2 regions of the Streptomyces sp. NPDC058619 genome follow, and region 2 is predicted to be linked to the other one. Evidence: predicted binding sites of a transcription regulator. Region 2 holds the regulator's gene; the other holds the start of a gene.
The links. The regulator HspR, encoded in region 2, represses chaperone genes until heat shock. The targets are predictions, from matches to a motif close to TTGAGNNNNNNNNNCTCAA.
Positions count from the first base shown of each region.

Region 1: the regulator HspR is predicted to act here: its motif matches at 7,183-7,201, upstream of lon (endopeptidase La).

Region 1 covers NZ_JBHXQN010000013.1:54,915-65,581, forward strand. The annotation lists gene ACFWTC_RS15455 (ATP-binding protein) at 165-1,274, opposite strand; gene ACFWTC_RS15460 (response regulator transcription factor) at 1,271-2,011, opposite strand; gene ACFWTC_RS15465 (hypothetical protein) at 2,078-2,821, opposite strand; gene ACFWTC_RS15470 (hypothetical protein) at 2,859-4,322, shown strand; gene ACFWTC_RS15475 (DUF4097 domain-containing protein) at 4,429-5,181, shown strand; gene ACFWTC_RS15480 (SGNH/GDSL hydrolase family protein) at 5,200-6,006, opposite strand; gene ACFWTC_RS15485 (PadR family transcriptional regulator) at 5,993-6,562, opposite strand; gene ACFWTC_RS15490 (nuclear transport factor 2 family protein) at 6,649-7,077, shown strand; gene lon (endopeptidase La) at 7,224-9,635, shown strand; gene ACFWTC_RS15500 (MarR family winged helix-turn-helix transcriptional regulator) at 9,795-10,235, shown strand; gene ACFWTC_RS15505 (hypothetical protein) at 10,337-10,667, opposite strand, start outside.
Region 2 covers NZ_JBHXQN010000012.1:119,576-130,242, reverse strand. The annotation lists gene ACFWTC_RS14880 (sugar transferase) at 1-95, opposite strand, end outside; gene dnaK (molecular chaperone DnaK) at 490-2,337, shown strand; gene grpE (nucleotide exchange factor GrpE) at 2,337-3,020, shown strand; gene dnaJ (molecular chaperone DnaJ) at 3,060-4,250, shown strand; gene ACFWTC_RS14860 (heat shock protein transcriptional repressor HspR) at 4,252-4,722, shown strand; gene ACFWTC_RS14855 (hypothetical protein) at 4,880-5,113, opposite strand; gene ACFWTC_RS14850 (helix-turn-helix transcriptional regulator) at 5,211-6,203, opposite strand; gene ACFWTC_RS14845 (5'-nucleotidase) at 6,348-6,656, shown strand; gene ACFWTC_RS14840 ((2Fe-2S)-binding protein) at 6,653-6,967, shown strand; gene ACFWTC_RS14835 (pyridoxamine 5'-phosphate oxidase family protein) at 7,120-7,533, opposite strand; gene clpB (ATP-dependent chaperone ClpB) at 7,732-10,332, shown strand; gene ACFWTC_RS14825 (YbjN domain-containing protein) at 10,453-10,667, shown strand, end outside.

The sequences.
Region 1 (10,667 bases), on a different contig from region 2:
GTCGCGTAGGTCACATCGAACGGCGGGTTTCGCCGCCCTGAATGGCGGGAAACAAGCGTGGTTCGGGTAGGGGGCACCCAGGTTGCGGCCCCCATGGCTTCGCACCCCTGACGGACCTCGGCGGAATGTGGCCGAGATCATGTCCTTCCCACTCGAACCCTACGTCAACACGGCGCTTGCGAGCTGCCCGGAAGCGTGACGAGGATGCGGCAGCCCCGTGACGATTCGGCCACTCCGATGCGCCCGCCGTGCAGCTCCACGGCCCACCGGGCGATCGCCAGCCCCAGTCCGGTCCCGCCGTCCCCGCCCCTGGCACTGCCCCGGTTGAACCGCTCGAAGACCCGGTGGCGCTCCGCCTCCGGGATGCCCGGGCCCTCGTCCCGCACCTCCAGCGCCAGGCTCCCGGGCGCGTCACCGGCCCGGGCGCGGACCGTGACCCGGCCGTGTGCGGGGCTGTGCTTGACCGCGTTGTCGATCAGATTCGCCACCACCTGGTGCAGCCGCTCGGCGTCCGCGTACGCCGCCAGCTCGGACGGGAAGACGTCCAGGTGCAGGTGCACGTCGTTGCGGGTGTGCCCGCCGGAGCCGGAGGACAGCCCCGGCCGGCCGGCCGCCGCCAACCCGGACTCCTTCAGCACCCCCGACAGGTACGGCCACACCTCGAAGCGGCGGGCCCGCAGCGGGACCACCCCGTTGTCCACCCGCGACAGGTCCAGCAGGGTCTCCACCAGCCGGCCCAGGCGCTCGGTCTGCTTCAGCGCGGTCCGCATGGTCTCCGGGTCGGCGGCCGAGACCCCGTCCACCACGTTCTCCAGCACCGCCCGCAGCGCCGCGATGGGCGTGCGCAGCTCGTGGGAGACGTTGGCGACGAGTTCCTTGCGGTGCCGGTCCACGGCCTCCAGGTCGTCGGCCATCAGGTTGATCGTGGAGGCCAGGTCGCCCAGCTCGTCGCGGCGGCCCGCCTCGCGCACCCGGCGCGTGTAGTCGCCGCGGGAGATCGCCCGGGCCACCGTCGTCATGTCGTCGAGCGGCGCCGTCAGGCTGTGCGCCACGAACTGCGTGATCAGCATCGAGGCGATCACCGAGAAGACCGTGATGAACCGCAGTTCGGTGTCGGTGCGCAGCGCCACCATCAGCAGGCCCGTGGTGATGAACACCGAGACCACCACGAGGGTGCCCAGCTTGGTCTTGATGGAGAAGGGCGAGAAGGGCCGCAGCCCCCCGGCGGGCCGCTGCCGCGGTCGCTGCCGCGGCCTCGTGGGCGGGGCGCTCACGCCTGCGCCGGGGTCTCCAGGGCGTACCCGACGCCGTGGACCGTACGGATGCGCTCCGCGCCGATCTTGCGGCGCAGGGCCTTGATGTGGCTGTCGACCGTACGGGTCCCGGACGCGTCGGCCCAGTCCCAGACCTCCGCCAGCAGCTGCTCCCGCGAGAGCACCGCGCGCGGGGTCCCGGCCAGGCACACCAGCAGGTCGAACTCGGTCGGCGTCAGGTGTACGTCCTCGGCCTGCACCCGGACCCGGCGCTGCGCGTGGTCGATCTCCAGGTCGCCCAGGCGCAGGGTGGCCCCGCGCGGGGCGTGCGCGGCGAGTGTGGCGCGTTCCACGCGGCGCAGCAGGACGTGGACGCGCGCGGCGAGCTCGCGCATCGAGAACGGCTTGGTCATGTAGTCGTCCGCGCCGACCCCGAGCCCGACCAGCAGGTCGGTCTCGTCGTCCCGGGCGGTGAGCATCAGCACCGGCACAGGCCGCTGGGCCTGGACCCGGCGGCAGACCTCCAGCCCGTCGAAGCCGGGCAGCATGATGTCCAGGACCAGCAGCTCGGGCAGCCAGCTCTCGGCCGCGGCGACGGCGGCCGGACCGTCCGCGGCCGTCTGCACCTGGAAGCCCTCGGCCCGCAGCCGGGCCGCGATGGCCTCCGCGATGGTGCGGTCGTCCTCGACGACGAGTACGCGCCGCTGGGCGCCGGGTGTCGCCGATGCGCCGTTGTGGGTGGTGTGCGTCTGTTCCATGTCCCGGTCCCGCCCCGTGAAGATCTGCGTGGTGGGGTGCAGCGTAGAGGAGCCACAGGGCTGCGGCTATGCGGGGTTCGGACAGGGCATTTGTGCGGAAAACCCTGGTCGGAGGAGGAATGTGCCGGGTGGGGACGTCCCCGCGGGACCGGCCGGCGGACGGCTGCGTTCCGCTCGTGCGGGCGGCAGGCGGGGCCCCGGCGGGACGGACTGACGCGCCTCCTCCGCGGTGAACGGGGGCAGCGCGTCCAGCACTCTGGCGAGGGCCGGGGGCTCGGCCCCCTGCACGGCGGCCACCTCGTGGCCGCCGTGCACGACGGCGTGGACGAACCCGTCGTAGACCGTGGTCGCGTTCTTCGAAAACCGCGGCAGCCGGGCGAAGTCCGCCTCGCGCAGCGCGGCGGACAGGGCGGCGAGCCGGTCCGGCGCCAGTCGGCCGGAGCCCTCGGGGTTCGCCCTGCCGTCCAGCCGGGTCCAGGATCCGTCGCCCTTGACGATCAGGGTGTGGGTCTGGCCGGCGAAACCGCCGGACCGCGTGGCCCGCACGAGGGTCTCGCCGGCGGGGACGGTACGGCCGGGAACCGGCGCGGGACTCGCGCTCGCGGCCGGGTCCGGCGTGGCGCCCGGGGGCGCGCCGGTGGCCGGGGAGGAGGAGGCGGCCGCGGTCGCGGAACCGGTCGCGCCGGTCGGGGAACCGGGCCCGCCGGAGGGGGCGTCGGGCGCGGCCGGCCCGGAGGGGCCGCACCCGCCCAGGAGCACCGCGCCCAGCAGCGCGGCGGCCGTCACCGGCACCGTTCCCCGTGCTCGCATGCCCCACCTCCGCGGGTACTCGGGCCGAACCCCGAGTATGGAGTGCCCGCACCCGATCCGACAGCTCCCGGAGGCCGCCATCCGCAGCATCGCGCCCTGGCGCGTCGTACCCGCGCTGACCGCCCTGCTCCTCGGCCTCTGGGGCCTGGAGCGCGGCGGCAGCCTGTGGCGCGACGAGTCCGTCACCTGGCAGGTGGCCCACCGGCCGCTGGGCGGGCTCTGGGAGCTGCTGGGCCAGGTGGACGCCGTGCACGGGCTGTACTACCTGCTCATGCACGGCGTCTTCCTCGCCTGGGACGGCGGCCTGTGGGCCCTGCGGCTGCCCTCCGTCGCCGCCACGGCCCTCGCGGCCGCCGGGGTGGCCGCGCTCGCCCGCCGGCTCGCGGGGGAGCGGGCCGCGCTGATCGCCGGGGTGGTGTACGCCGTGCTCCCGCCGGTGCAGATGTACGCGCAGGAGGGGCGCTCGTACGCCCTGGTCGCGGCCGCGGTGGTGTGGGCGACGTACCTGATGCTGCGCGAGCGGTGGACGGCCTACGCGGCGGTGCTGCTGCTCGGCTGCTGGCTGCACGAGTTCGCCGTACTGGCGCTGCCCGCCCACGCCTTCACCGCCTGGCGCTCGCGCGGCTGGCGGCTCGCGGCCGGGGCCGTCGCGGCCCTGCTGCTGCCGCTGGCGCTAATCAGCGCGCGGCAGGCCGGGCAGCAGCTCGGCTGGCTCGGGCGGCCGACCTGGCAGGACTGGACGGCGTACGGGGTGCTCGCGGGCGCGGTGCTGCTGCTCGCCCGCGGCGCCGCGGAGCGGGACCTCGTACGGGTGGCCGTGCCGCTGGCGCTGCTGCCGCCCGGGGTGCTGATGGCGGTGTCGCTGGTGAACCCCTGGTACGTGGACCGGTACGTGCTCTACTCCCTGGCCGGACTCGCCCTGCTGGCCGGGGCCCGGCTGGCGGCGGTCCGGCCTGGGGCGCTCGGGGCGGGGGTGGTCCGGGCGGGGGCCGTGCGGGGCCGGTGGACGGCCGTGCGGGGCCGGTGGCCCCGGCCGGTGGTGGCCGTGATCGCCGTGCTCCTGGTGCCCTGTGCGCTCTGGTCGGTGTGGCTGCGGACGCCCGAGAGCCGCAAGGACGACGCCCTCGCGGTGGCCGCGGCCGTCCGCGAGGCGGCCCGGCCGGGCGACGCGGTGGTGTTCCTCCCGTCGCGGCGGCGCGAGTGGCTGCTCTCCTCGCCGCGGACGTACGCCGGACTGCGCGACGTGGCCCTGGACCGCTCACCGGCGGCCTCGCGCAGCCTCCAGGGCACCGAACTGCCCTCGGCGGAGCTCCGCGCGGCGCTCATCGCGTCGCCCCGGGTGATCGCGCTGCTGGACCCGGCCGAGGAGCCGCTGGACCCGTACCCGCGGGAGGCGGTGAAGCGGCAGACGCTGGCCGCCTGGTTCGACCTGTGCTCGGTCACCGCGGTGCGGGGCGCCCGCGTCGCGGTGTACGCGGCCCCGGGCACCTGCGGGCCCTGACGGGCGGGGGGCGGCGGGCAACCGGCGGCAGGCGGGGGTTAACCCCACCCGGGGTCCGGGTACCGGCACCATCGGCCCGGGGCGCCGCGGCGCCGAGCATGGGGACATGACCCTTCACGCCGCGTCAGTCCGCCCCGCCCCCGCCGCAGCCGCCGTCCTCGGCGCGGCGCTCCTGCTCGCCGGATGCACCTTCGGAGAGGCGGTCCGCACGTCGGTCGCCGCCGACGCCACGGTCACCGAGGCCGTCACGGCGGTCCGGCTGACGGGGGTCCGGTCCGGGTCGGTCGAGGTCACCACCGGGACGGGGCCGGGGGTCGCCGTGCGGCGCACCGTCCACTACCGCGGGGCCACCGCCCCGGAGGTCGGCCAGCGGGTGACTGGCGGCGTCCTGACCTTCACCTCCGGCTGCTCACGCGACTGCTCGGTCGACTACCGCCTGGAAGTGCCGGCCTCGGCCGCGGTCACGGTCGAGGGCGACAGCGGCCGCGTCACCGTGACGGGCGTGGCCGCCGCCGACGTGGAGTCCGACTCGGGCGACGTGCGGGCCGACGCGATCACCGGCCCGCTGAAGGTCCGTACGTCCTCGGGCGACATCACCGCCACCGGGCTGGCCGGGCCGAGCGCCGAGGTCCGCTCGGTCTCCGGTGACGCCCGCCTGGACTACACCCGGGCCCCGGGCTCGGTCAGCGCCGAGAGCACCTCGGGCAACGTCGCCCTCACGGTCCCCGCCGGTCCCTACCGGGTCGCCGTGTCCACCACCTCGGGCGACCGAGACGTCACCGTTCCCGACGACCCCTCGGCCACCGCCGGCCTCGCGGCGAAGACCACCTCGGGCGACGTCCGCATCCACACCCCTTGACCATCCGGTCCGGGGGTGTCACACCTCCCGGCCGGTCCCCGGCGGGACCACGGGCAGGAGCAGCGGGCGCTTCGCCGACCGGCCGTCTCCGCTGGAGCGGCCGCGCAGGCGGCGGACGGCCCAGGGGCCCAGGAACCCGGCCGCCCAGCGCAGTTCGGCCGCCACGGCCGCCGGCGCCCCGGGGAGCGGGCGGACCGGCAGCGGGTGCGTCCAGGCGTCGCTGCTGCCGGGTACGCCCAACGCGTGCGCGGCGGCTGCGGCGATCCGCTCGTGGCCCTGGGGACCGGCGTGCAGCCGGTCGGCCGTCCACAGCCGCGGGTCGGTGCTGACGGCGTGCCCGCCGGTCTCGACGACCGTCACCCCGTGCCGGGCCGCCGCGGCGCGGACGCGGGCGTTGAGGTCGGCCACGCGGGGCGCGAGGGGGCGGGCCATGGGGGCGATCCGGCCGATGTCGGGGAAGGCGAGGGTGGCCACGCGGGCCCCGGAGGCCGTGAGCGCGGCGAACACCGCCTCCAGCTCCCCGGCCACCTCCGCCGGGTCGAACCGGGGCCGGAGCAGGTCGTTGAACCCGGCGACGACGGTGGCCAGATCGGGCCGCAGGGCCAGGGCGGGCGCCAGCTGTTCGGCGCGGACCTGCCGGGCGAGGCGGCCGCGCACGGCGAGGTTCGCGTACCGGAGCCCGGGGTCGGCGGCGGCGAGGTGCTCCGCGAGCCGGTCGGCCCAGCCGCGCAGGCCGGCGGCGTCGTCGCCGTCGCCGACCCCCTCGGTCTGGCTGTCGCCGAGGGCCACGTAGCGCCCGTACCCGGGGTATTCAGTGCTCGGCACGGGGCACCTGCCTCTCCCGCAGGACCGCGGCGGTGCTCCGGCACCAGTCCCGGTGCTCCTCCTCGAAGGCCAGGCCGCGCCGGCAGGTGAGGTACGGGCCGATCGGCCGGCCGTGGCGCAGGAACTCCTCCTCGTCCGCGTTGCCGCGCAGGCGGACCAGCAGCTTGGAGAGCAGCTCGATCTTGGCCTCGGCGGCGGCCGCGCGCGCCTCCAGCTGCCCGATCACCGGCCCCGTGCCGAGGCGGTCGACGGCCTGGACCTTGACCAGCAGGTCGTCCCGGATGAACGAGGGCTTCGAGGGGGCCGCCGCGAACCGCTCCAGCTCGGCGATGCCCGTGTCGGTGACGCGGAACAGCCGCTTGTTGGGCCGGGACTCCTGGACCACCTGCCGGCCGACGACCATCCCCTCGGCCTCCAGCTTGGCCAGCTCGGCGTACAGCTGCTGGGGCTGGGCGTGCCAGAAGTTCGCGACGCCGAGGCCGAACTCCTTGGCCAGCTCGTACCCGCTGAAATCGCCACCCAGCAGAGCCGCCAGCACGGCGTGTCTCAAAGCCACCGCGGCGCCCCCTTCCGCTCTCTCGTCCGGACCTGCATCCTACTCATGAACAAGAGTAGTCATGTTTTTGAGTATCTGGAGGGTCCATGGAAACCGCCGCACGCTTCCGCGCAGCCGTCGAGACGCGCGACCTCGCCGCGCTGACGGAGCTGTTCACCGAGGACGTCCGCCTGTACAGCCCGGTGAAGTTCACCCCCTTCGAAGGCCGGCCCGCGGTGCTCGGCCTCCTCGGCGTGCTGCTGCGCACCCTCGAGGACTTCCGCTACGTCGGCCGCCTCGACGGCGCGGCCGAGACGAGCTGCGACGGCAAGGAGGCGCCGTCGCAGATCCTGATCTTCCGGGCCACGGTCGAGGGCAAGGAGATCCACGGCATGGACCTGTTCCAGTTCGACCGGGCGGGCCTGATCGAGGAGTTGACGGTGATGGTCCGGCCCATGTCGGCCGTCCAGACCCTCGGCGCGGCGGTCCTCCAGGGCCTCCAGGCCGACGGCCTGGCCCCCCGCCCCACGGCCTGACCACCCCGGTTCCCCCGGTCGGCCCGGCACCGGCCGTCACCTCGGGTGACACCCCGTTCGCCCCGGGCGAACGGGGTGGGGGGAACATTGCAAGGCTCACGTGCATTGAGTCGGCATAGCTCAACTTCACTGCCGGAGGGAAGATCATGGCTTCGACGTCCGAAACGCTCATCCTGCCCGTACTGCCGCTGGACGACGAGGTCGTGCTGCCAGGGATGGTCGTGCCGCTGGACCTGTCCGACGCCGAGGTGCGGGGAGCCGTGGAAGCGGCCCAGGCCGCGGCCGGCAGCGGGAAGCCCCGGGTGCTGCTCGTGCCGCGGGTCGACGGGACGTACGCCGCGACCGGGGTGCTCGGGACCGTCGAGCAGGTGGGACGGCTCTCCGACGGCGACCCGGGGGCACTCATCCGCGGCCGCGGGCGCGTCCGCATCGGGGCCGGCACCACCGGGCCCGGCGCCGCGCTCTGGGTCGAGGGCGAGAGCGCCGACGAGGACGTGCCCGAGCCGCTGCCCGGGGCCGTCGCCGAGCTCGTCAAGGAGTACAAGGCGCTCGCCACCAGCTGGCTCAGGAAGCGCGGGGCCTGGCAGGTCGTGGACCGGGTCCAGCAGATCGAGGGCGTCTCCGCCCTCGCCGACAACTCCGGCTACTCGCCCTTCCTGACGGTGGCCCAGAAGGTGGAGCTGCTGGAGACGGCCGACCCCGTCGCCCGCCTCCGCATCGCCGTCAAGGCGCTCAGCGGCCACCTCGCCGAGCAGGATGTCGCCGAATCCATCGCCAAGGACGTCCAGGACGGGGTCGACAAGCAGCAGCGCGAGTTCCTGCTCCGCCGCCAGCTGGAAGCCGTCCGCAGGGAACTGCGCGAGCTGAGCGGCGAGGAGGACGGGGCCGAGTCCGACGACTACCGCGCCCGCGTCGAGGCCGCGGACCTTCCCGGGAAGGTCCGCGAGGCCGCGCTCAAGGAGGTCGAGAAGCTGGAGCGGGCCAGCGACCAGAGCCCCGAGGGCTCCTGGATCCGCACCTGGCTGGACACCGTCCTCGAACTGCCCTGGAACGAGCGGACCGAGGACCGGTACGACATCCGGGGCGCCCGGGCCGTGCTCGACGCCGAGCACGCCGGGCTCGGCGACGTGAAGGACCGCATCACCGAGTACCTGGCCGTCCGCAAGCGGCGCGGCGAGCGCGGCATGGGTGTCATCGGCGGCCGGCGCGGCGGCGCCGTCCTCGCACTGGTCGGGCCGCCCGGCGTCGGCAAGACCTCCCTCGGGGAGTCGGTCGCGCACGCCATGGGCCGCAAGTTCGTCCGGGTGGCGCTCGGCGGCGTACGGGACGAGGCCGAGGTGCGCGGACACCGCCGCACCTACGTCGGCGCCCTGCCGGGCCGGATCGTACGGGCCATCAAGGAGGCCGGCTCGATGAACCCGGTGGTCCTCCTCGACGAGATCGACAAGGTCGGCTCCGACTTCCGCGGCGACCCCGCGGCCGCCCTGCTGGAGGTCCTGGACCCCGCCCAGAACCACACGTTCCGCGACCACTACCTGGAGGTCGAGCTCGACCTCAGCGACGTGGTCTTCCTCGCCACCGCCAACGTCCTGGAGTCCATCCCGGAGGCCCTGGCCGACCGGATGGAGCTCGTACGGCTCGACGGGTACACCGAGGACGAGAAGGTCGTCATCGCCCGCGACCACCTCCTGCCGCGCCAGCTGGAGCGGGCCGGGCTCGCCGCCGACGAGGTGGTCCTGGAGGAGGACGCGCTGCGCAGGCTCGCCGGGGAGTACACCCGCGAGGCGGGCGTGCGCACCCTGGAGCGGTCCCTCGCCCGGCTGCTGCGCAAGGTGGCCTCCCAGCACGAGCTGGGGGAGCGCGAGCTGCCGCTGCGCATCGGCGCCGGCGATCTGCGCGGGCTGATCGGGCGCCCGCACCACGTACCGGAGTCCGCCCAGGACCCGGCCGAGCGGCGCACCGCCGTCCCCGGCGTGGCCACCGGCCTGGCGGTCACCGGCGCCGGCGGGGACGTGCTGTTCGTCGAGGCCTCACTCGCCGACCCGGAGACGGGAGCCGCCGGGCTCACGCTCACCGGCCAGCTCGGCGACGTCATGAAGGAGTCGGCGCAGATCGCGCTCAGCTTCCTGCGCTCGCACGGTGCGGAACTGGAACTGCCGGTGGCCGACCTGAAGGACCGGGGCGTGCACATCCACTTCCCGGCGGGCGCCGTGCCCAAGGACGGGCCGAGCGCGGGCATCACCATGACGGCGGCGCTCGCCTCGCTGCTCTCCGGACGGCAGGTGCGCACGGACGTGGCGATGACCGGCGAGGTCTCGCTGACCGGCCGGGTGCTGCCGATCGGCGGGGTCAAGCAGAAGCTGCTGGCCGCGCACCGGGCCGGGCTGACGACGGTGATCATCCCGAAGCGGAACGAGGCAGACCTGGACGACGTCCCGGCGGAGGTGCTGGAGGGGCTGGAGGTGCACCCGGTGACCGACGTACGGCAGGTCCTGGAGATCGCCCTGGTCGGGGCGGGGGCGGCGGCGCCGGCGGCGCCCGTGACCGCGGCCGCCTGACCCGGGCCGCCTGACCCGGCTCGCCTGACCAGGGCCGCTTCGCCGGGGCGGCCCGGCCGCCGTCCGGACGGCCCGGAGTCCCGCTGCGGCGGGGCCCCGGGCCGCCGGTGTGTCCGCTGCGAAATACTGGGCGCCCACCCACCACCGAAGGAGCGGTACGTGCACGGGAGCGAAGACCAGGAGTTCCTTGCCCTGGAGCGGGAACTGTCCGTCTTCCTCCGGCGGGCCCGGGCCTCCTCCGGGGAGATGGCCCGCGAGCTCCACCCGGAGCTGGAACCCGCCGCGTACGGGCTCCTCACCCGCCTGGAGGCCGCCGGCCGCCAGCGGGCCACCGAGCTCGCCGCGTACTTCGGCGTCGGCAAGGCCACCATGAGCCGCCAGCTGCGGGCCCTGGAGGTGCTGGGCCTGGTGGCGCGCGAACCGGATCCGGCCGACGGGCGGGCCTTCCTGGTCGGCCTCACGGACGAGGGCCGCGAACGCTTCCTGCGGGTGCGGGACGCGCGCCGCGAGCAGTACATGCGCAAGCTCGCCGACTGGGACCGCGGCGAGGTCGCGGAACTGGCCCGCCTGCTGAACCAGTTGAACGCCGGAGCCGAATAGCGCCCCGGCGCCCGTTCCGGCTCACTCGCCGCCGGCCCGCCCGGGCGCGTCTCCAGCCCCGCCGGCGTGCGAGGCGCGGGGTCCCCGGGGCGGACCCGCGGCTACAGCTCCGCGTACGCCGCCGAGGCGTCGTCGTGGCGTTTGTGGCGGGCCTGCGGGCGGGCCGGGTCGGACTCCACGGCGCGGACCCGGGCGATCAGGCCCTCCGCGCCCTCCTTCCGCAGGACCGCCAGGCACTGCGCCCAGTCGCCCTCCCCGAACGTGTCCGTCCACCGGCTCGCCCCGTCCGTCAGCGCGGCCACCGCCCGGACCTCACCGCGCGGGGTGCGCCCCGTCACCGCGCGGGCCGCCACCGCCGGATCCGCGGCCGCGGTGAAGAAGCCGCCCTCCGTGTTCCGCAGCGCGTCCGTCGCGGCCACCGACCGCAGCAGC
Region 2 (10,667 bases):
GCCAGCAGGATCGCGGCCCCGATGAGGTCGAGCACCCGTTTCGCCGGCGGCCGGGCCGGCCGCGGGCGGGGGAGCGTGGCGAGCGTCAGAGGCATGCGGGAACGGTCCCGTACGGCGGCGGCGTGCCCTGCGCGCCGCGCGGCGGGCGGGGGCCGGACGGGTGTCCGGGCTGGGCCGTTCGGGTGGGACGCCGTCCCGGGCGGCTCTCCGCGGGCCCCGGCGGCGCACGCTTCGGCGGACGCCGCGCACCGCGACGCGCGCCCCGCCGCGCATGCTGCGGCAGGCGCCGGGTAGCCCCTGCGGCGCACGCTGGGGCTGATGCCGGGTGTCCCGGCGGCGCGAGCTCCGGCGGAGCGGCGCAGGCCACGCCGGCGGTTGCGCGTAAGGAAGGCCTAAAGGTTGAGTCGGCTCGACTCAGCTCTGTTGACGCACGCGCGGGGATCGTGCATGGTTGAGTCTGTTCCACTCAAGTCAGCTGGAGGAATCGAAATGGCACGTGCGGTCGGCATCGACCTGGGCACCACTAACTCCGTCGTCAGCGTTCTGGAAGGCGGCGAGCCCACCGTCATCACCAACGCCGAGGGCGCCAGGACCACGCCGTCCGTCGTCGCTTTCGCCAAGAACGGCGAGGTGCTCGTCGGCGAGGTCGCGAAGCGCCAGGCGGTCACGAACGTGGACCGGACCATCCGCTCCGTCAAGCGCCACATGGGCACTGACTGGAAGATCAACCTGGATGGCAAGGACTTCAACCCGCAGCAGATGAGCGCCTTCATCCTGCAGAAGCTGAAGCGGGACGCCGAGGCCTACCTGGGTGAGAAGGTCACGGACGCGGTCATCACCGTCCCGGCCTACTTCAACGACTCCGAGCGTCAGGCGACGAAGGAAGCCGGCGAGATCGCGGGCCTGAACGTCCTGCGCATCGTCAACGAGCCGACGGCCGCCGCCCTGGCCTACGGACTCGACAAGGACGACCAGACCATCCTCGTCTTCGACCTCGGTGGCGGCACCTTCGACGTGTCGCTCCTCGAGATCGGCGACGGCGTCGTCGAGGTCAAGGCGACCAACGGTGACAACCACCTCGGTGGCGACGACTGGGACCAGCGCGTCGTCGACTACCTCGTGAAGCAGTTCCAGAACGGCCACGGCGTCGACCTGGCCAAGGACAAGATGGCGCTCCAGCGCCTGCGCGAGGCCGCCGAGAAGGCGAAGATCGAGCTGTCCTCCTCCACGGAGACCTCGATCAACCTGCCCTACATCACGGCCTCCGCCGAGGGCCCGCTGCACCTGGACGAGAAGCTCACGCGCGCCCAGTTCCAGCAGCTCACCTCGGACCTCCTGGACCGCTGCAAGACCCCGTTCCACAACGTCATCAAGGACGCCGGCATCCAGCTGTCCGAGATCGACCACGTGGTCCTGGTCGGCGGCTCCACCCGCATGCCGGCCGTCGCCGAGCTCGTCAAGGAGCTCACCGGTGGTCAGGACGCCAACAAGGGCGTCAACCCGGACGAGGTCGTCGCCATCGGCGCGACCCTCCAGGCGGGCGTGCTCAAGGGTGAGGTCAAGGACGTCCTGCTCCTCGACGTGACCCCGCTGTCCCTCGGTATCGAAACCAAGGGCGGCATCATGACCAAGCTCATCGAGCGCAACACCACGATCCCGACCAAGCGGTCCGAGATCTTCACGACGGCCGAGGACAACCAGCCGTCCGTGCAGATCCAGGTCTACCAGGGCGAGCGCGAGATCGCGGCGTACAACAAGAAGCTCGGCATGTTCGAGCTGACCGGTCTGCCGCCGGCCCCGCGTGGCGTCCCGCAGATCGAGGTCTCGTTCGACATCGACGCGAACGGCATCATGCACGTCACGGCCAAGGACCTCGGCACGGGCAAGGAGCAGAAGATGACCGTCACCGGCGGCTCTTCGCTCGGCAAGGACGAGGTCGACCGCATGCGCCAGGAGGCGGAGCAGTACGCGGACGAGGACCTGCGCCGCAAGGAGGCCGCCGAGTCCCGCAACCAGGGCGAGCAGCTCGTCTACCAGACGGAGAAGTTCGTCAAGGACAACGAGGACAAGGTCCCGGCCGACGTCAAGACCGAGGTCGAGACGGCCGTCTCCGAGCTCAAGGAGACCCTCAAGGGCGAGGACACGGTCGAGATCCGCACCGCGACGGAGAAGCTCGCCGCGGTCAGCCAGAAGCTGGGCCAGGCGATCTACGCCGACGCGCAGGCCGCCCAGGGCGCGGCCGGCGCCGCCGGTGACGCGGGCCAGGCCAAGGCCGACGACGACGTCGTCGACGCCGAGATCGTCGACGACGAGAAGCCGAAGGGTGGTGCTGCCTGATGTCGGAGGAGACCCCGGGGTTCGACGAGAAGCCCGAAGTCCCCGTCGACGGCACGCCCGACGAGCCGAAGGCCGCCGACTCCGCCAAGGAGGAGGAGGCGGCCCCGGCTCCGGCCGGGGACGACGCACAGACCGCCGGCCAGGAGACGGCGCTGCTGGCGCAGCTGGACCAGGCCCGTACGGCGCTCTCCGAGCGCACCGCGGACCTCCAGCGCCTCCAGGCCGAGTACCAGAACTACCGGCGCCGGGTCGACCGGGACCGGATCACCGTCAAGGAGATCGCGGTCGCGTCCCTCCTGAGCGAACTGCTCCCGACCCTGGACGACGTCGGCCGGGCGCGGGAGCATGGCGAGCTGGTCGGCGGCTTCAAGTCGGTGGCCGAATCGCTGGAGACCGTCGCCGCCAAGATGGGCCTCCAGCAGTTCGGCAAGGAGGGCGAGCCCTTCGACCCGACGATCCACGAGGCCCTGATGCACTCGTACGCGCCGGACGTCACCGAGACGACCTGCGTGGCGATCCTGCAGCCGGGCTACCGGATCGGCGAGCGTACGATCCGTCCCGCACGGGTCGCGGTGGCCGAGCCCCAGCCGGGCGCGGCCCCGAAGTCCGCGGGCTCCGACTCCGCGGACGCGGAGGGCGAAGCGCCGTCGGACAAGGACGCGGATGCCCCCGACAAGGGCTGATGCACCACACGTAGAGGCACGGGAGGAGGGACACCGGGGATGAACACGAAGGACTTCGTCGAGAAGGACTACTACAAGGTCCTCGGTGTCCCGAAGGACGCCACCGAGGCCGAGATCAAGAAGGCGTACCGGAAGCTCGCCCGCGAGTTCCACCCGGACGCCAACAAGGGCGACGCCTCGGCCGAGGAGCGCTTCAAGGAGATCTCCGAGGCGAACGACATCCTCGGCGACCCGAAGAAGCGCAAGGAGTACGACGAGGCCCGCTCCCTGTTCGGCAACGGCGGCTTCCGCCCGGGTCCGGGCGGGGGCGGCGGCTCGTTCAACTTCGACCTCGGCGACCTCTTCGGCGGGCAGCAGCCGCAGGGCGCCCCGGGCGGCTTCGGCGGCGGTCTGGGCGACGTCTTCGGCGGCCTGTTCAACCGCGGAGGTGCCGGCGCCGGCGCCGGTGCGGGCACCCGTACCCAGCCGCGCCGGGGCCAGGACATCGAGTCGGAGGTCACCCTCTCCTTCACGGAGGCGGTGGACGGGGCCACGGTCCCGCTCCGGATGTCCTCGCAGGCACCCTGCAAGGCCTGTTCGGGCACCGGCGACAAGAACGGCACCCCCCGGGTGTGCCCGACCTGCGTCGGCACCGGCCAGGTCTCGCGGGGCAGCGGCGGCGGTTTCTCCCTGACCGACCCCTGCGCGGACTGCAAGGGCCGCGGCCTGATCGCGGAACACCCCTGCGACATCTGCAAGGGCAGCGGGCGCGCCCGCAGCTCCCGCACCATGCAGGTGCGGATCCCTGCGGGCGTCTCCGACGGCCAGCGGATCCGGCTGCGGGGCAAGGGCGCGCCGGGCGAGCGCGGCGGCCCCGGCGGCGATCTCTACGTCGTCGTGCACGTCGACGCGCACCCGGTGTTCGGCCGCAAGGACGACAACCTGACGGTGACCGTCCCGGTGACCTTCGCCGAGGCGGCCCTGGGCGCCGACATCAAGGTCCCGACCCTGAACGGCCCCCCGGTGACGCTGAAGCTGCCGCCGGGCACGCCGGGCGGCCGCACCATGCGGGCGCGCGGCAAGGGGGCGGTCCGCAAGGACGGCACCCGCGGCGACCTGCTGGTGACGGTCGAGGTGGCCGTCCCCGCGGAGCTGTCGGACGAGGCGCGCGAGGCACTGGAGAAGTACCGCGAGGCGACCGGGTCGGAGGACCCGCGCTCCGCGCTGTTCGAGTCCGCGAAGGGAGCATGACATGGACGGCCGCCGACGACAGTCCTCCCGATTGGGTGGGGGCTACCAACTCACCGACGAGACACCGGTCTACGTGATCTCGGTGGCCGCCCAGCTCTCGGGTCTGCATCCGCAGACCCTGCGACAGTACGACCGCCTCGGCCTGGTCTCCCCGGACCGCACGGCCGGCCGCGGCCGGCGCTACTCGGCCCGCGACATCGAACTGCTCCGCACGGTGCAGGCGCTGTCCCAGGACGAGGGCATCAACCTGGCGGGCATCAAGCGGATCATCGAGCTGGAGAACCAGGTCGCCGCGCTCCAGCAGCGCGTGGCCGAGCTCTCCGCGGCGGTGGACGGCGCAGCGGCCACGCTCCAGGCCCGCGAGGCCCAGGTGCACGCCTCGTACCGCCGCGACCTGGTCCCGTACCAGCCCCCGCAGCCGGGCAACGCCCTGGTCGTCTGGCGCCCGGCCCCGAAGCGCCCCCTGGCCTGACGCCGGCCCCGGTCCCGGTCCGCACCGCTCGTACGAGAAGGCCCCGCCCGGAACGCTCCGGGCGGGGCCTTCTCGTGTCTCCAGTAGCCGAAGACGTCGAGTTCCCTGCGGCGCGAGTTCCAGATGCGGGCCGTGCCGCCCGCGGGTTCGCTGAGGGTCACCCGGTCCGGTTCGTGCGTGACACGCCGAGCAGCTGCCCCTTCGCGGGGACGGGCCACTGGACGACGAGGTGGTCACCGGGCGCGAGCTCGAACTCGGTCCCTTGCGGCTCGAACTGCACGGTGATCGGGGTGTCCGGCCCGGCCTGGACGACGAACGTCACGAACGTCACGGTCGGCGTGGCCGGCCCGGCCGGCGCCTCCTCGCGACCCCTCCGGGTCAGTCTCTTCACTGCTTCGACGGTCTTCCCCAGCCGGTTCACCGGGCTCCTCGGGCAGTACGGGAATTCCCCGCCGGGATGATTCCGGACGGGGTCTTCCCCGCACGCGTCACAGCGGCGGGCGGCCGGCGGGGCCCGAGACGCGGCCGAGGATGCCCGACTGGGCGATCAGGTAGCCCAGCTGGGCGCGGCTGCCGCTGCCCAGGGCGGTGGCCAGCTTGGCGATGTGCGCGCGGCAGGTGCGGACGTTCATGCCGAGACGGCGGGCGATGGCCTCGTCCACGTGTCCCTCGACGAGGAGCTGGGCGATGGAGCGCTGCACGCCGGAGATCCCCGAGGGCGTCGGATCGTAGGGGATCTGTTCGTTGAGTGGGGTGGCCCGCCGCCACAGCTGTTCGAAGACGCGGACCAGGTAGCGCACCAGGGCCGGGTGGCGCAGTTCCAGGGCGATCTGCTGGTCGTCGCTGGCCGGTATGAAAGCGACCGATTCGTCGCAGATGATCAACCGCTCGACCAGCTCTTCGAGTGTCCGGATCTCGACCTTGCCGCTGGCCATCCGGTCGACGTAGGCCATGGTGCCCCGGCTGTGCCGGACGGTGTGCTGGTACAGGGTCCGCATGCTCACGCCGCGCCGGATCAGCGGCTGGTCGCGCTCGATCGCCTGGTTGAGTATGTTCTCGGAACGCCCGCCGCCCGGCTGGATGGTGAGCATCTCCGCCTGGCACTCGGCGGTGGCGACGTTGAGCGCCGCGTTGATCCTGTTGAATCCCTCCAGCACGGTGATCGCGTGCGTGGGCGCCGGCGTGAGTGCGCTGATGGCCATGAATGGCTCAAACGCTTCGGCGAGCTCGATGGAGGAGCGCCTGCGGTGCAGGATCTCCCGTTCCAGCGGGTGGAGGCGTTGCGCCAATGCGACCGACGGTGGAACCGGGCGGAGCCAGTTGTCGTCGTCCGGATCAGGGTGCAGCAGCGCGAATTCCAGCAGGCAGGGCACCTGCTCGACCTCCTCGCGGGCGATTCGGCCGGAGCTGAGCGCGCTCGCGTACAGCTCTGCCCCCACGTCGCACAGGTCCGTCACCGCATGGGGATGTGTCTGGTTCATGCGCATAATCGGCAAATCTCCCACCCCCAGGGTCCTGCATGTACAGGAACATGATGCATCGCCACGGTGGCAATGGCGTGGCTCGATCAGTCATCGTCTGAGATGCGGGGGAGAGGAATCCATCAAGTGAGGACAACGTCGACCATGTACAAGAAATTGCTTCGCTCGGTGGCTGCCATTGCTCTCTCTACGGCTGCTGCTGTCGGTGGAATCTCGCTCGCGGACAGCGGCTGGGGCAGCGCGCCCGCCGACAGCGGCTGGGGGGCCGGTGTCACCAGTGATGACAGCGGCTGGGGAACACCCGGCAAGAGCGACAGCGGCTGGGGAAGTGTCCGGGCCGACAGCGGTTGGGGACCGTCGTCGCCCAAGGACGACAGCGGCTGGGGCAGCGCGCCGACCGGCGCGCAGTCCGACAGTGGCTGGGGTGTGGGTGGGAAGTCGTCGGACGCATGACCCCCGACGACCGCGGGTTCCGCCGCGAAATGGCCTCTGCCTACCGTTCCGGATGGCAGTTCATCGACCTTGCCACCGCGATCCCGTACTCCGGGGACTCGCTGATGGTCACCCTGTTCGGTCAGCCGATCGTCGTCGTGCGCGAGGAGGACGAGGACGTACGTGCCTACCGGTGCCTGCGCCGCCCGAGGGGCGCGCCGCAGCCGGTCCGCTGCGAGGTGCGCTACGGAATGGTCTTCGTCAATCTTGATCAGCGCGATCACCAGCTCTTCGAACCCGACATCACCACCGCCACCCCCCGCAGTGCCTGAAGCGATTCCCCCGTCGTTGCAGATCGCTCAGGCGCTACCCCCACACAACGGCGCCATCGTGGACCTGACCACGATGGCGCCGTTGTGATGTCCGAGTCCAGTGCTCGACCGGACAAGTTGAAAGTTGTGCGTCTCAGCCCCGCCCCACGGCCTCAGGCCCGCCCCATGGCCCGGTCCAGGGTGATCTCGACGACCACGCGGTCCGGATTGGGCGAGGGGACCCGCCCGTAGCGCACCGCGTAGCGCGCCACCGCGTCGGCGACCGACGCCTCGTCCGTACGGACCAGTGCGCGCCCCTCCAGGGTGGCCCAGCGGCGTCCCTCCAGCTGGCAGACCGCCACCCTCGCCCCCTCGGGCTCCGCGGCGGTGGCCACCAGGATGTTGCGGACCTTCCTGCTGTGCCGGTTGCTGATCACCCGGGCCAGGCCGGCCTCCGGGTCGTACGTCACGCCCACCGGCACCACGTGGGGGGATCCGTCGGGGCGGTGGGTGGTCAGCGTGCAGACGTGCCGTTCCCGCCAGAAGGCGAGGTACTCGGGCGTCGGGTTGAGTACGTCATGGGACATGGCCCGAAGGGTACGTCCCCGCGCGGTCGCGGCCGCCGCCGCGGAGTCCCCGAAGGCCCGCAGTGCCCGAAGGCCGGAAGGCCCGCCCGGAGACCCGAAGGAGTACCGTTCCCCACCTTGAGTGGAATAGACTCAACTTTGCATACGCTGACTCTGTCAGAGTGAGTGGGTTACCCCTTGGGGAGAGGAAGGGACGCAGTGGAAGCCGAGCTGACCAACAAGAGCCGTGACGCGCTGAACGCGGCCACCGGCCGGGCCGTCAAGGACGGCCACGCCGCCCTGACCCCCGCACACCTGCTGCTGGCCCTGCTCGCCGGCGAGGACAACGAGAACGTCGTCGACCTGCTCGTGGCCACCGACGCCGACCAGGTGGCCGTACGGGCCGCGGCCGAGCGGCTGCTCGCCGCCCTGCCCAGCGTCACCGGCTCCACGGTCGCGCCGCCGCAGCCCACCCGCGAGCTGCTCGCCGTACTGGCCGAGGCCGACGCACAGGCCGGGAAGCTCGGCGACGAGTACCTCTCCACCGAACACCTCCTCATCGGCACGGCCGCCAAGGGCGGCGCCGCCGGTGAGGCACTTTCCAGCCAGGGCGCGAGCGCGAAGAAGCTGCTGGCCGCTTTCGAGAACGCACGAGGAGGACGGCGGGTGACCACCCCCGATCCCGAGGGTCAGTACAAGGCCCTGGAGAAGTTCGGCACCGACTTCACGGCGGCCGCGCGCGAGGGCAAGCTCGACCCGGTCATCGGCCGGGACCAGGAGATCCGGCGCGTCGTCCAGGTGCTCTCGCGCCGTACGAAGAACAACCCGGTGCTCATCGGCGAGCCCGGCGTCGGCAAGACGGCCGTCGTCGAGGGCCTGGCCCAGCGCATCGTCAAGGGCGACGTCCCCGAGTCGCTGAAGAACAAGCGACTGGTCTCCCTCGACCTCGGCGCGATGGTCGCGGGAGCCAAGTACCGCGGCGAGTTCGAGGAGCGGCTCAAGACCGTCCTCGCCGAGATCAAGTCGAGCGACGGCCAGATCATCACCTTCATCGACGAGCTGCACACCGTCGTCGGCGCGGGCGCCGGCGGGGACTCCGCCATGGACGCGGGCAACATGCTCAAGCCCATGCTGGCCCGCGGCGAGCTGCGCATGGTCGGCGCGACCACCCTCGACGAGTACCGCGAGCGCATCGAGAAGGACCCGGCGCTGGAGCGGCGCTTCCAGCAGGTGCTGGTCGCCGAGCCGTCCGTCGAGGACACGATCGCCATCCTGCGCGGGCTCAAGGGCCGCTACGAGGCCCACCACAAGGTCGTCATCAACGACAGCGCCCTGGTCGCGGCCGCCACCCTGTCCGACCGGTACATCACCTCCCGCTTCCTGCCCGACAAGGCCATCGACCTCGTCGACGAGGCCGCGTCCCGGCTGCGCATGGAGATCGACTCCTCCCCGCTGGAGATCGACGAGCTCCAGCGCTCCGTGGACCGCCTGCGGATGGAGGAGCTGGCGCTCAAGAACGAGTCCGACCCCGCCTCCCGCGAGCGCCTGGAGCGGCTCCGCAAGGACCTGGCGGACAAGGAGGAGGACCTGCGCGGCCTGACCGCCCGCTGGGAGAAGGAGAAGCAGTCCCTCAACCGGGTCGGCGAGCTCAAGGAGCGCCTGGACGACCTGCGCGGCCAGGCCGAGCGCGCCCAGCGCGACGGCGACTTCGACTCCGCCTCCAAGCTGCTCTACGGCGAGATCCCCGGACTGGAGCGCGAGCTGGCGGAGGCCACCGAGGAGGAGGCCGAGGCGTCCAAGACCGGCACCGCCAAGGACAGCATGGTCAAGGACGAGGTGGGGCCCGACGACATCGCCGACGTGGTCGGCGCCTGGACCGGCATCCCCGCCGGCCGCCTGCTGGAGGGCGAGACGCAGAAGCTGCTCCGCATGGAGGACGGGCTGGGCCGCCGCCTGATCGGCCAGGGCGAGGCCGTGCGGGCCGTCTCGGACGCCGTGCGCCGCACCCGGGCCGGGATCGCCGACCCCGACCGGCCCACCGGCTCGTTCCTCTTCCTGGGCCCGACCGGCGTGGGCAAGACGGAGCTGGCCAAGGCGCTCGCGGACTTCCTCTTCGACGACGAGCGGGCCATGATCCGCATCGACATGTCGGAGTACGGCGAGAAGCACAGCGTGGCCCGCCTCGTCGGCGCCCCGCCCGGCTACGTCGGCTACGAGGAGGGCGGCCAGCTCACCGAGGCCGTCCGCCGCCGCCCGTACAGCGTGGTGCTGCTGGACGAGGTCGAGAAGGCCCACCCCGAGGTCTTCGACGTCCTGCTCCAGGTCCTGGACGACGGCCGTCTCACGGACGGCCAGGGCCGGACCGTGGACTTCCGCAACACCATCCTGATCCTGACCTCCAACCTGGGCAGCCAGTTCCTGATGGACCCGGCCACCCCGGTGGAGCAGAAGAAGGAACAGGTCCTGACCGTGGTCCGGAGCTCCTTCAAGCCGGAGTTCCTCAACCGCCTCGACGACCTGGTGGTCTTCTCCGCGCTCAGCGGCGACGAGCTGGCGCACATCGCCCGGCTTCAGATCGGCCGCCTGGCCAAGCGGCTCGCCGACCGGCGCCTCACCCTCGACGTCACCCCCGAGGCCCTGGCCTGGCTGGCCGACAAGGGCAACGACCCGGCGTACGGAGCCCGGCCGCTGCGCCGCCTGATCCAGACGGCGATCGGCGACCGCCTCGCGAAGGAGATCCTCTCCGGCGAGGTCCGCGACGGCGACACCGTACGGGTCGAGGTGGCCGGCGAGGGCCTGCTGGTGGGCAAGGTCCTCTGAGGCCCGCTCCCGCCCCCGGGGGTTCCCGTGTCCGCCCGGAGCGGATCGCGCGCCCGGGGGTGGACACGGAGCGGGCGCGATGGGGGAGGATGCAAGTATCCGCACGAAGGGAAAATCACGGTGAGCATCGACCCGGCCTCGATTCCGAACTTCGGAGGGCAGCAGCCCGATCCGCAGGCCACAGGACCGGCGGGCCCCGTCGTCCCCGACCAGGATCTGGTCAAGCAGCTGCTGGAGCAGATGGAGCTCAAGTACGTCGTCGACGACGAGGGTGACCTCGCGGCGCCGTGGGAGGAGTTCCGCACGTACTTCATGTTCCGCGGCGAGGACGAGCA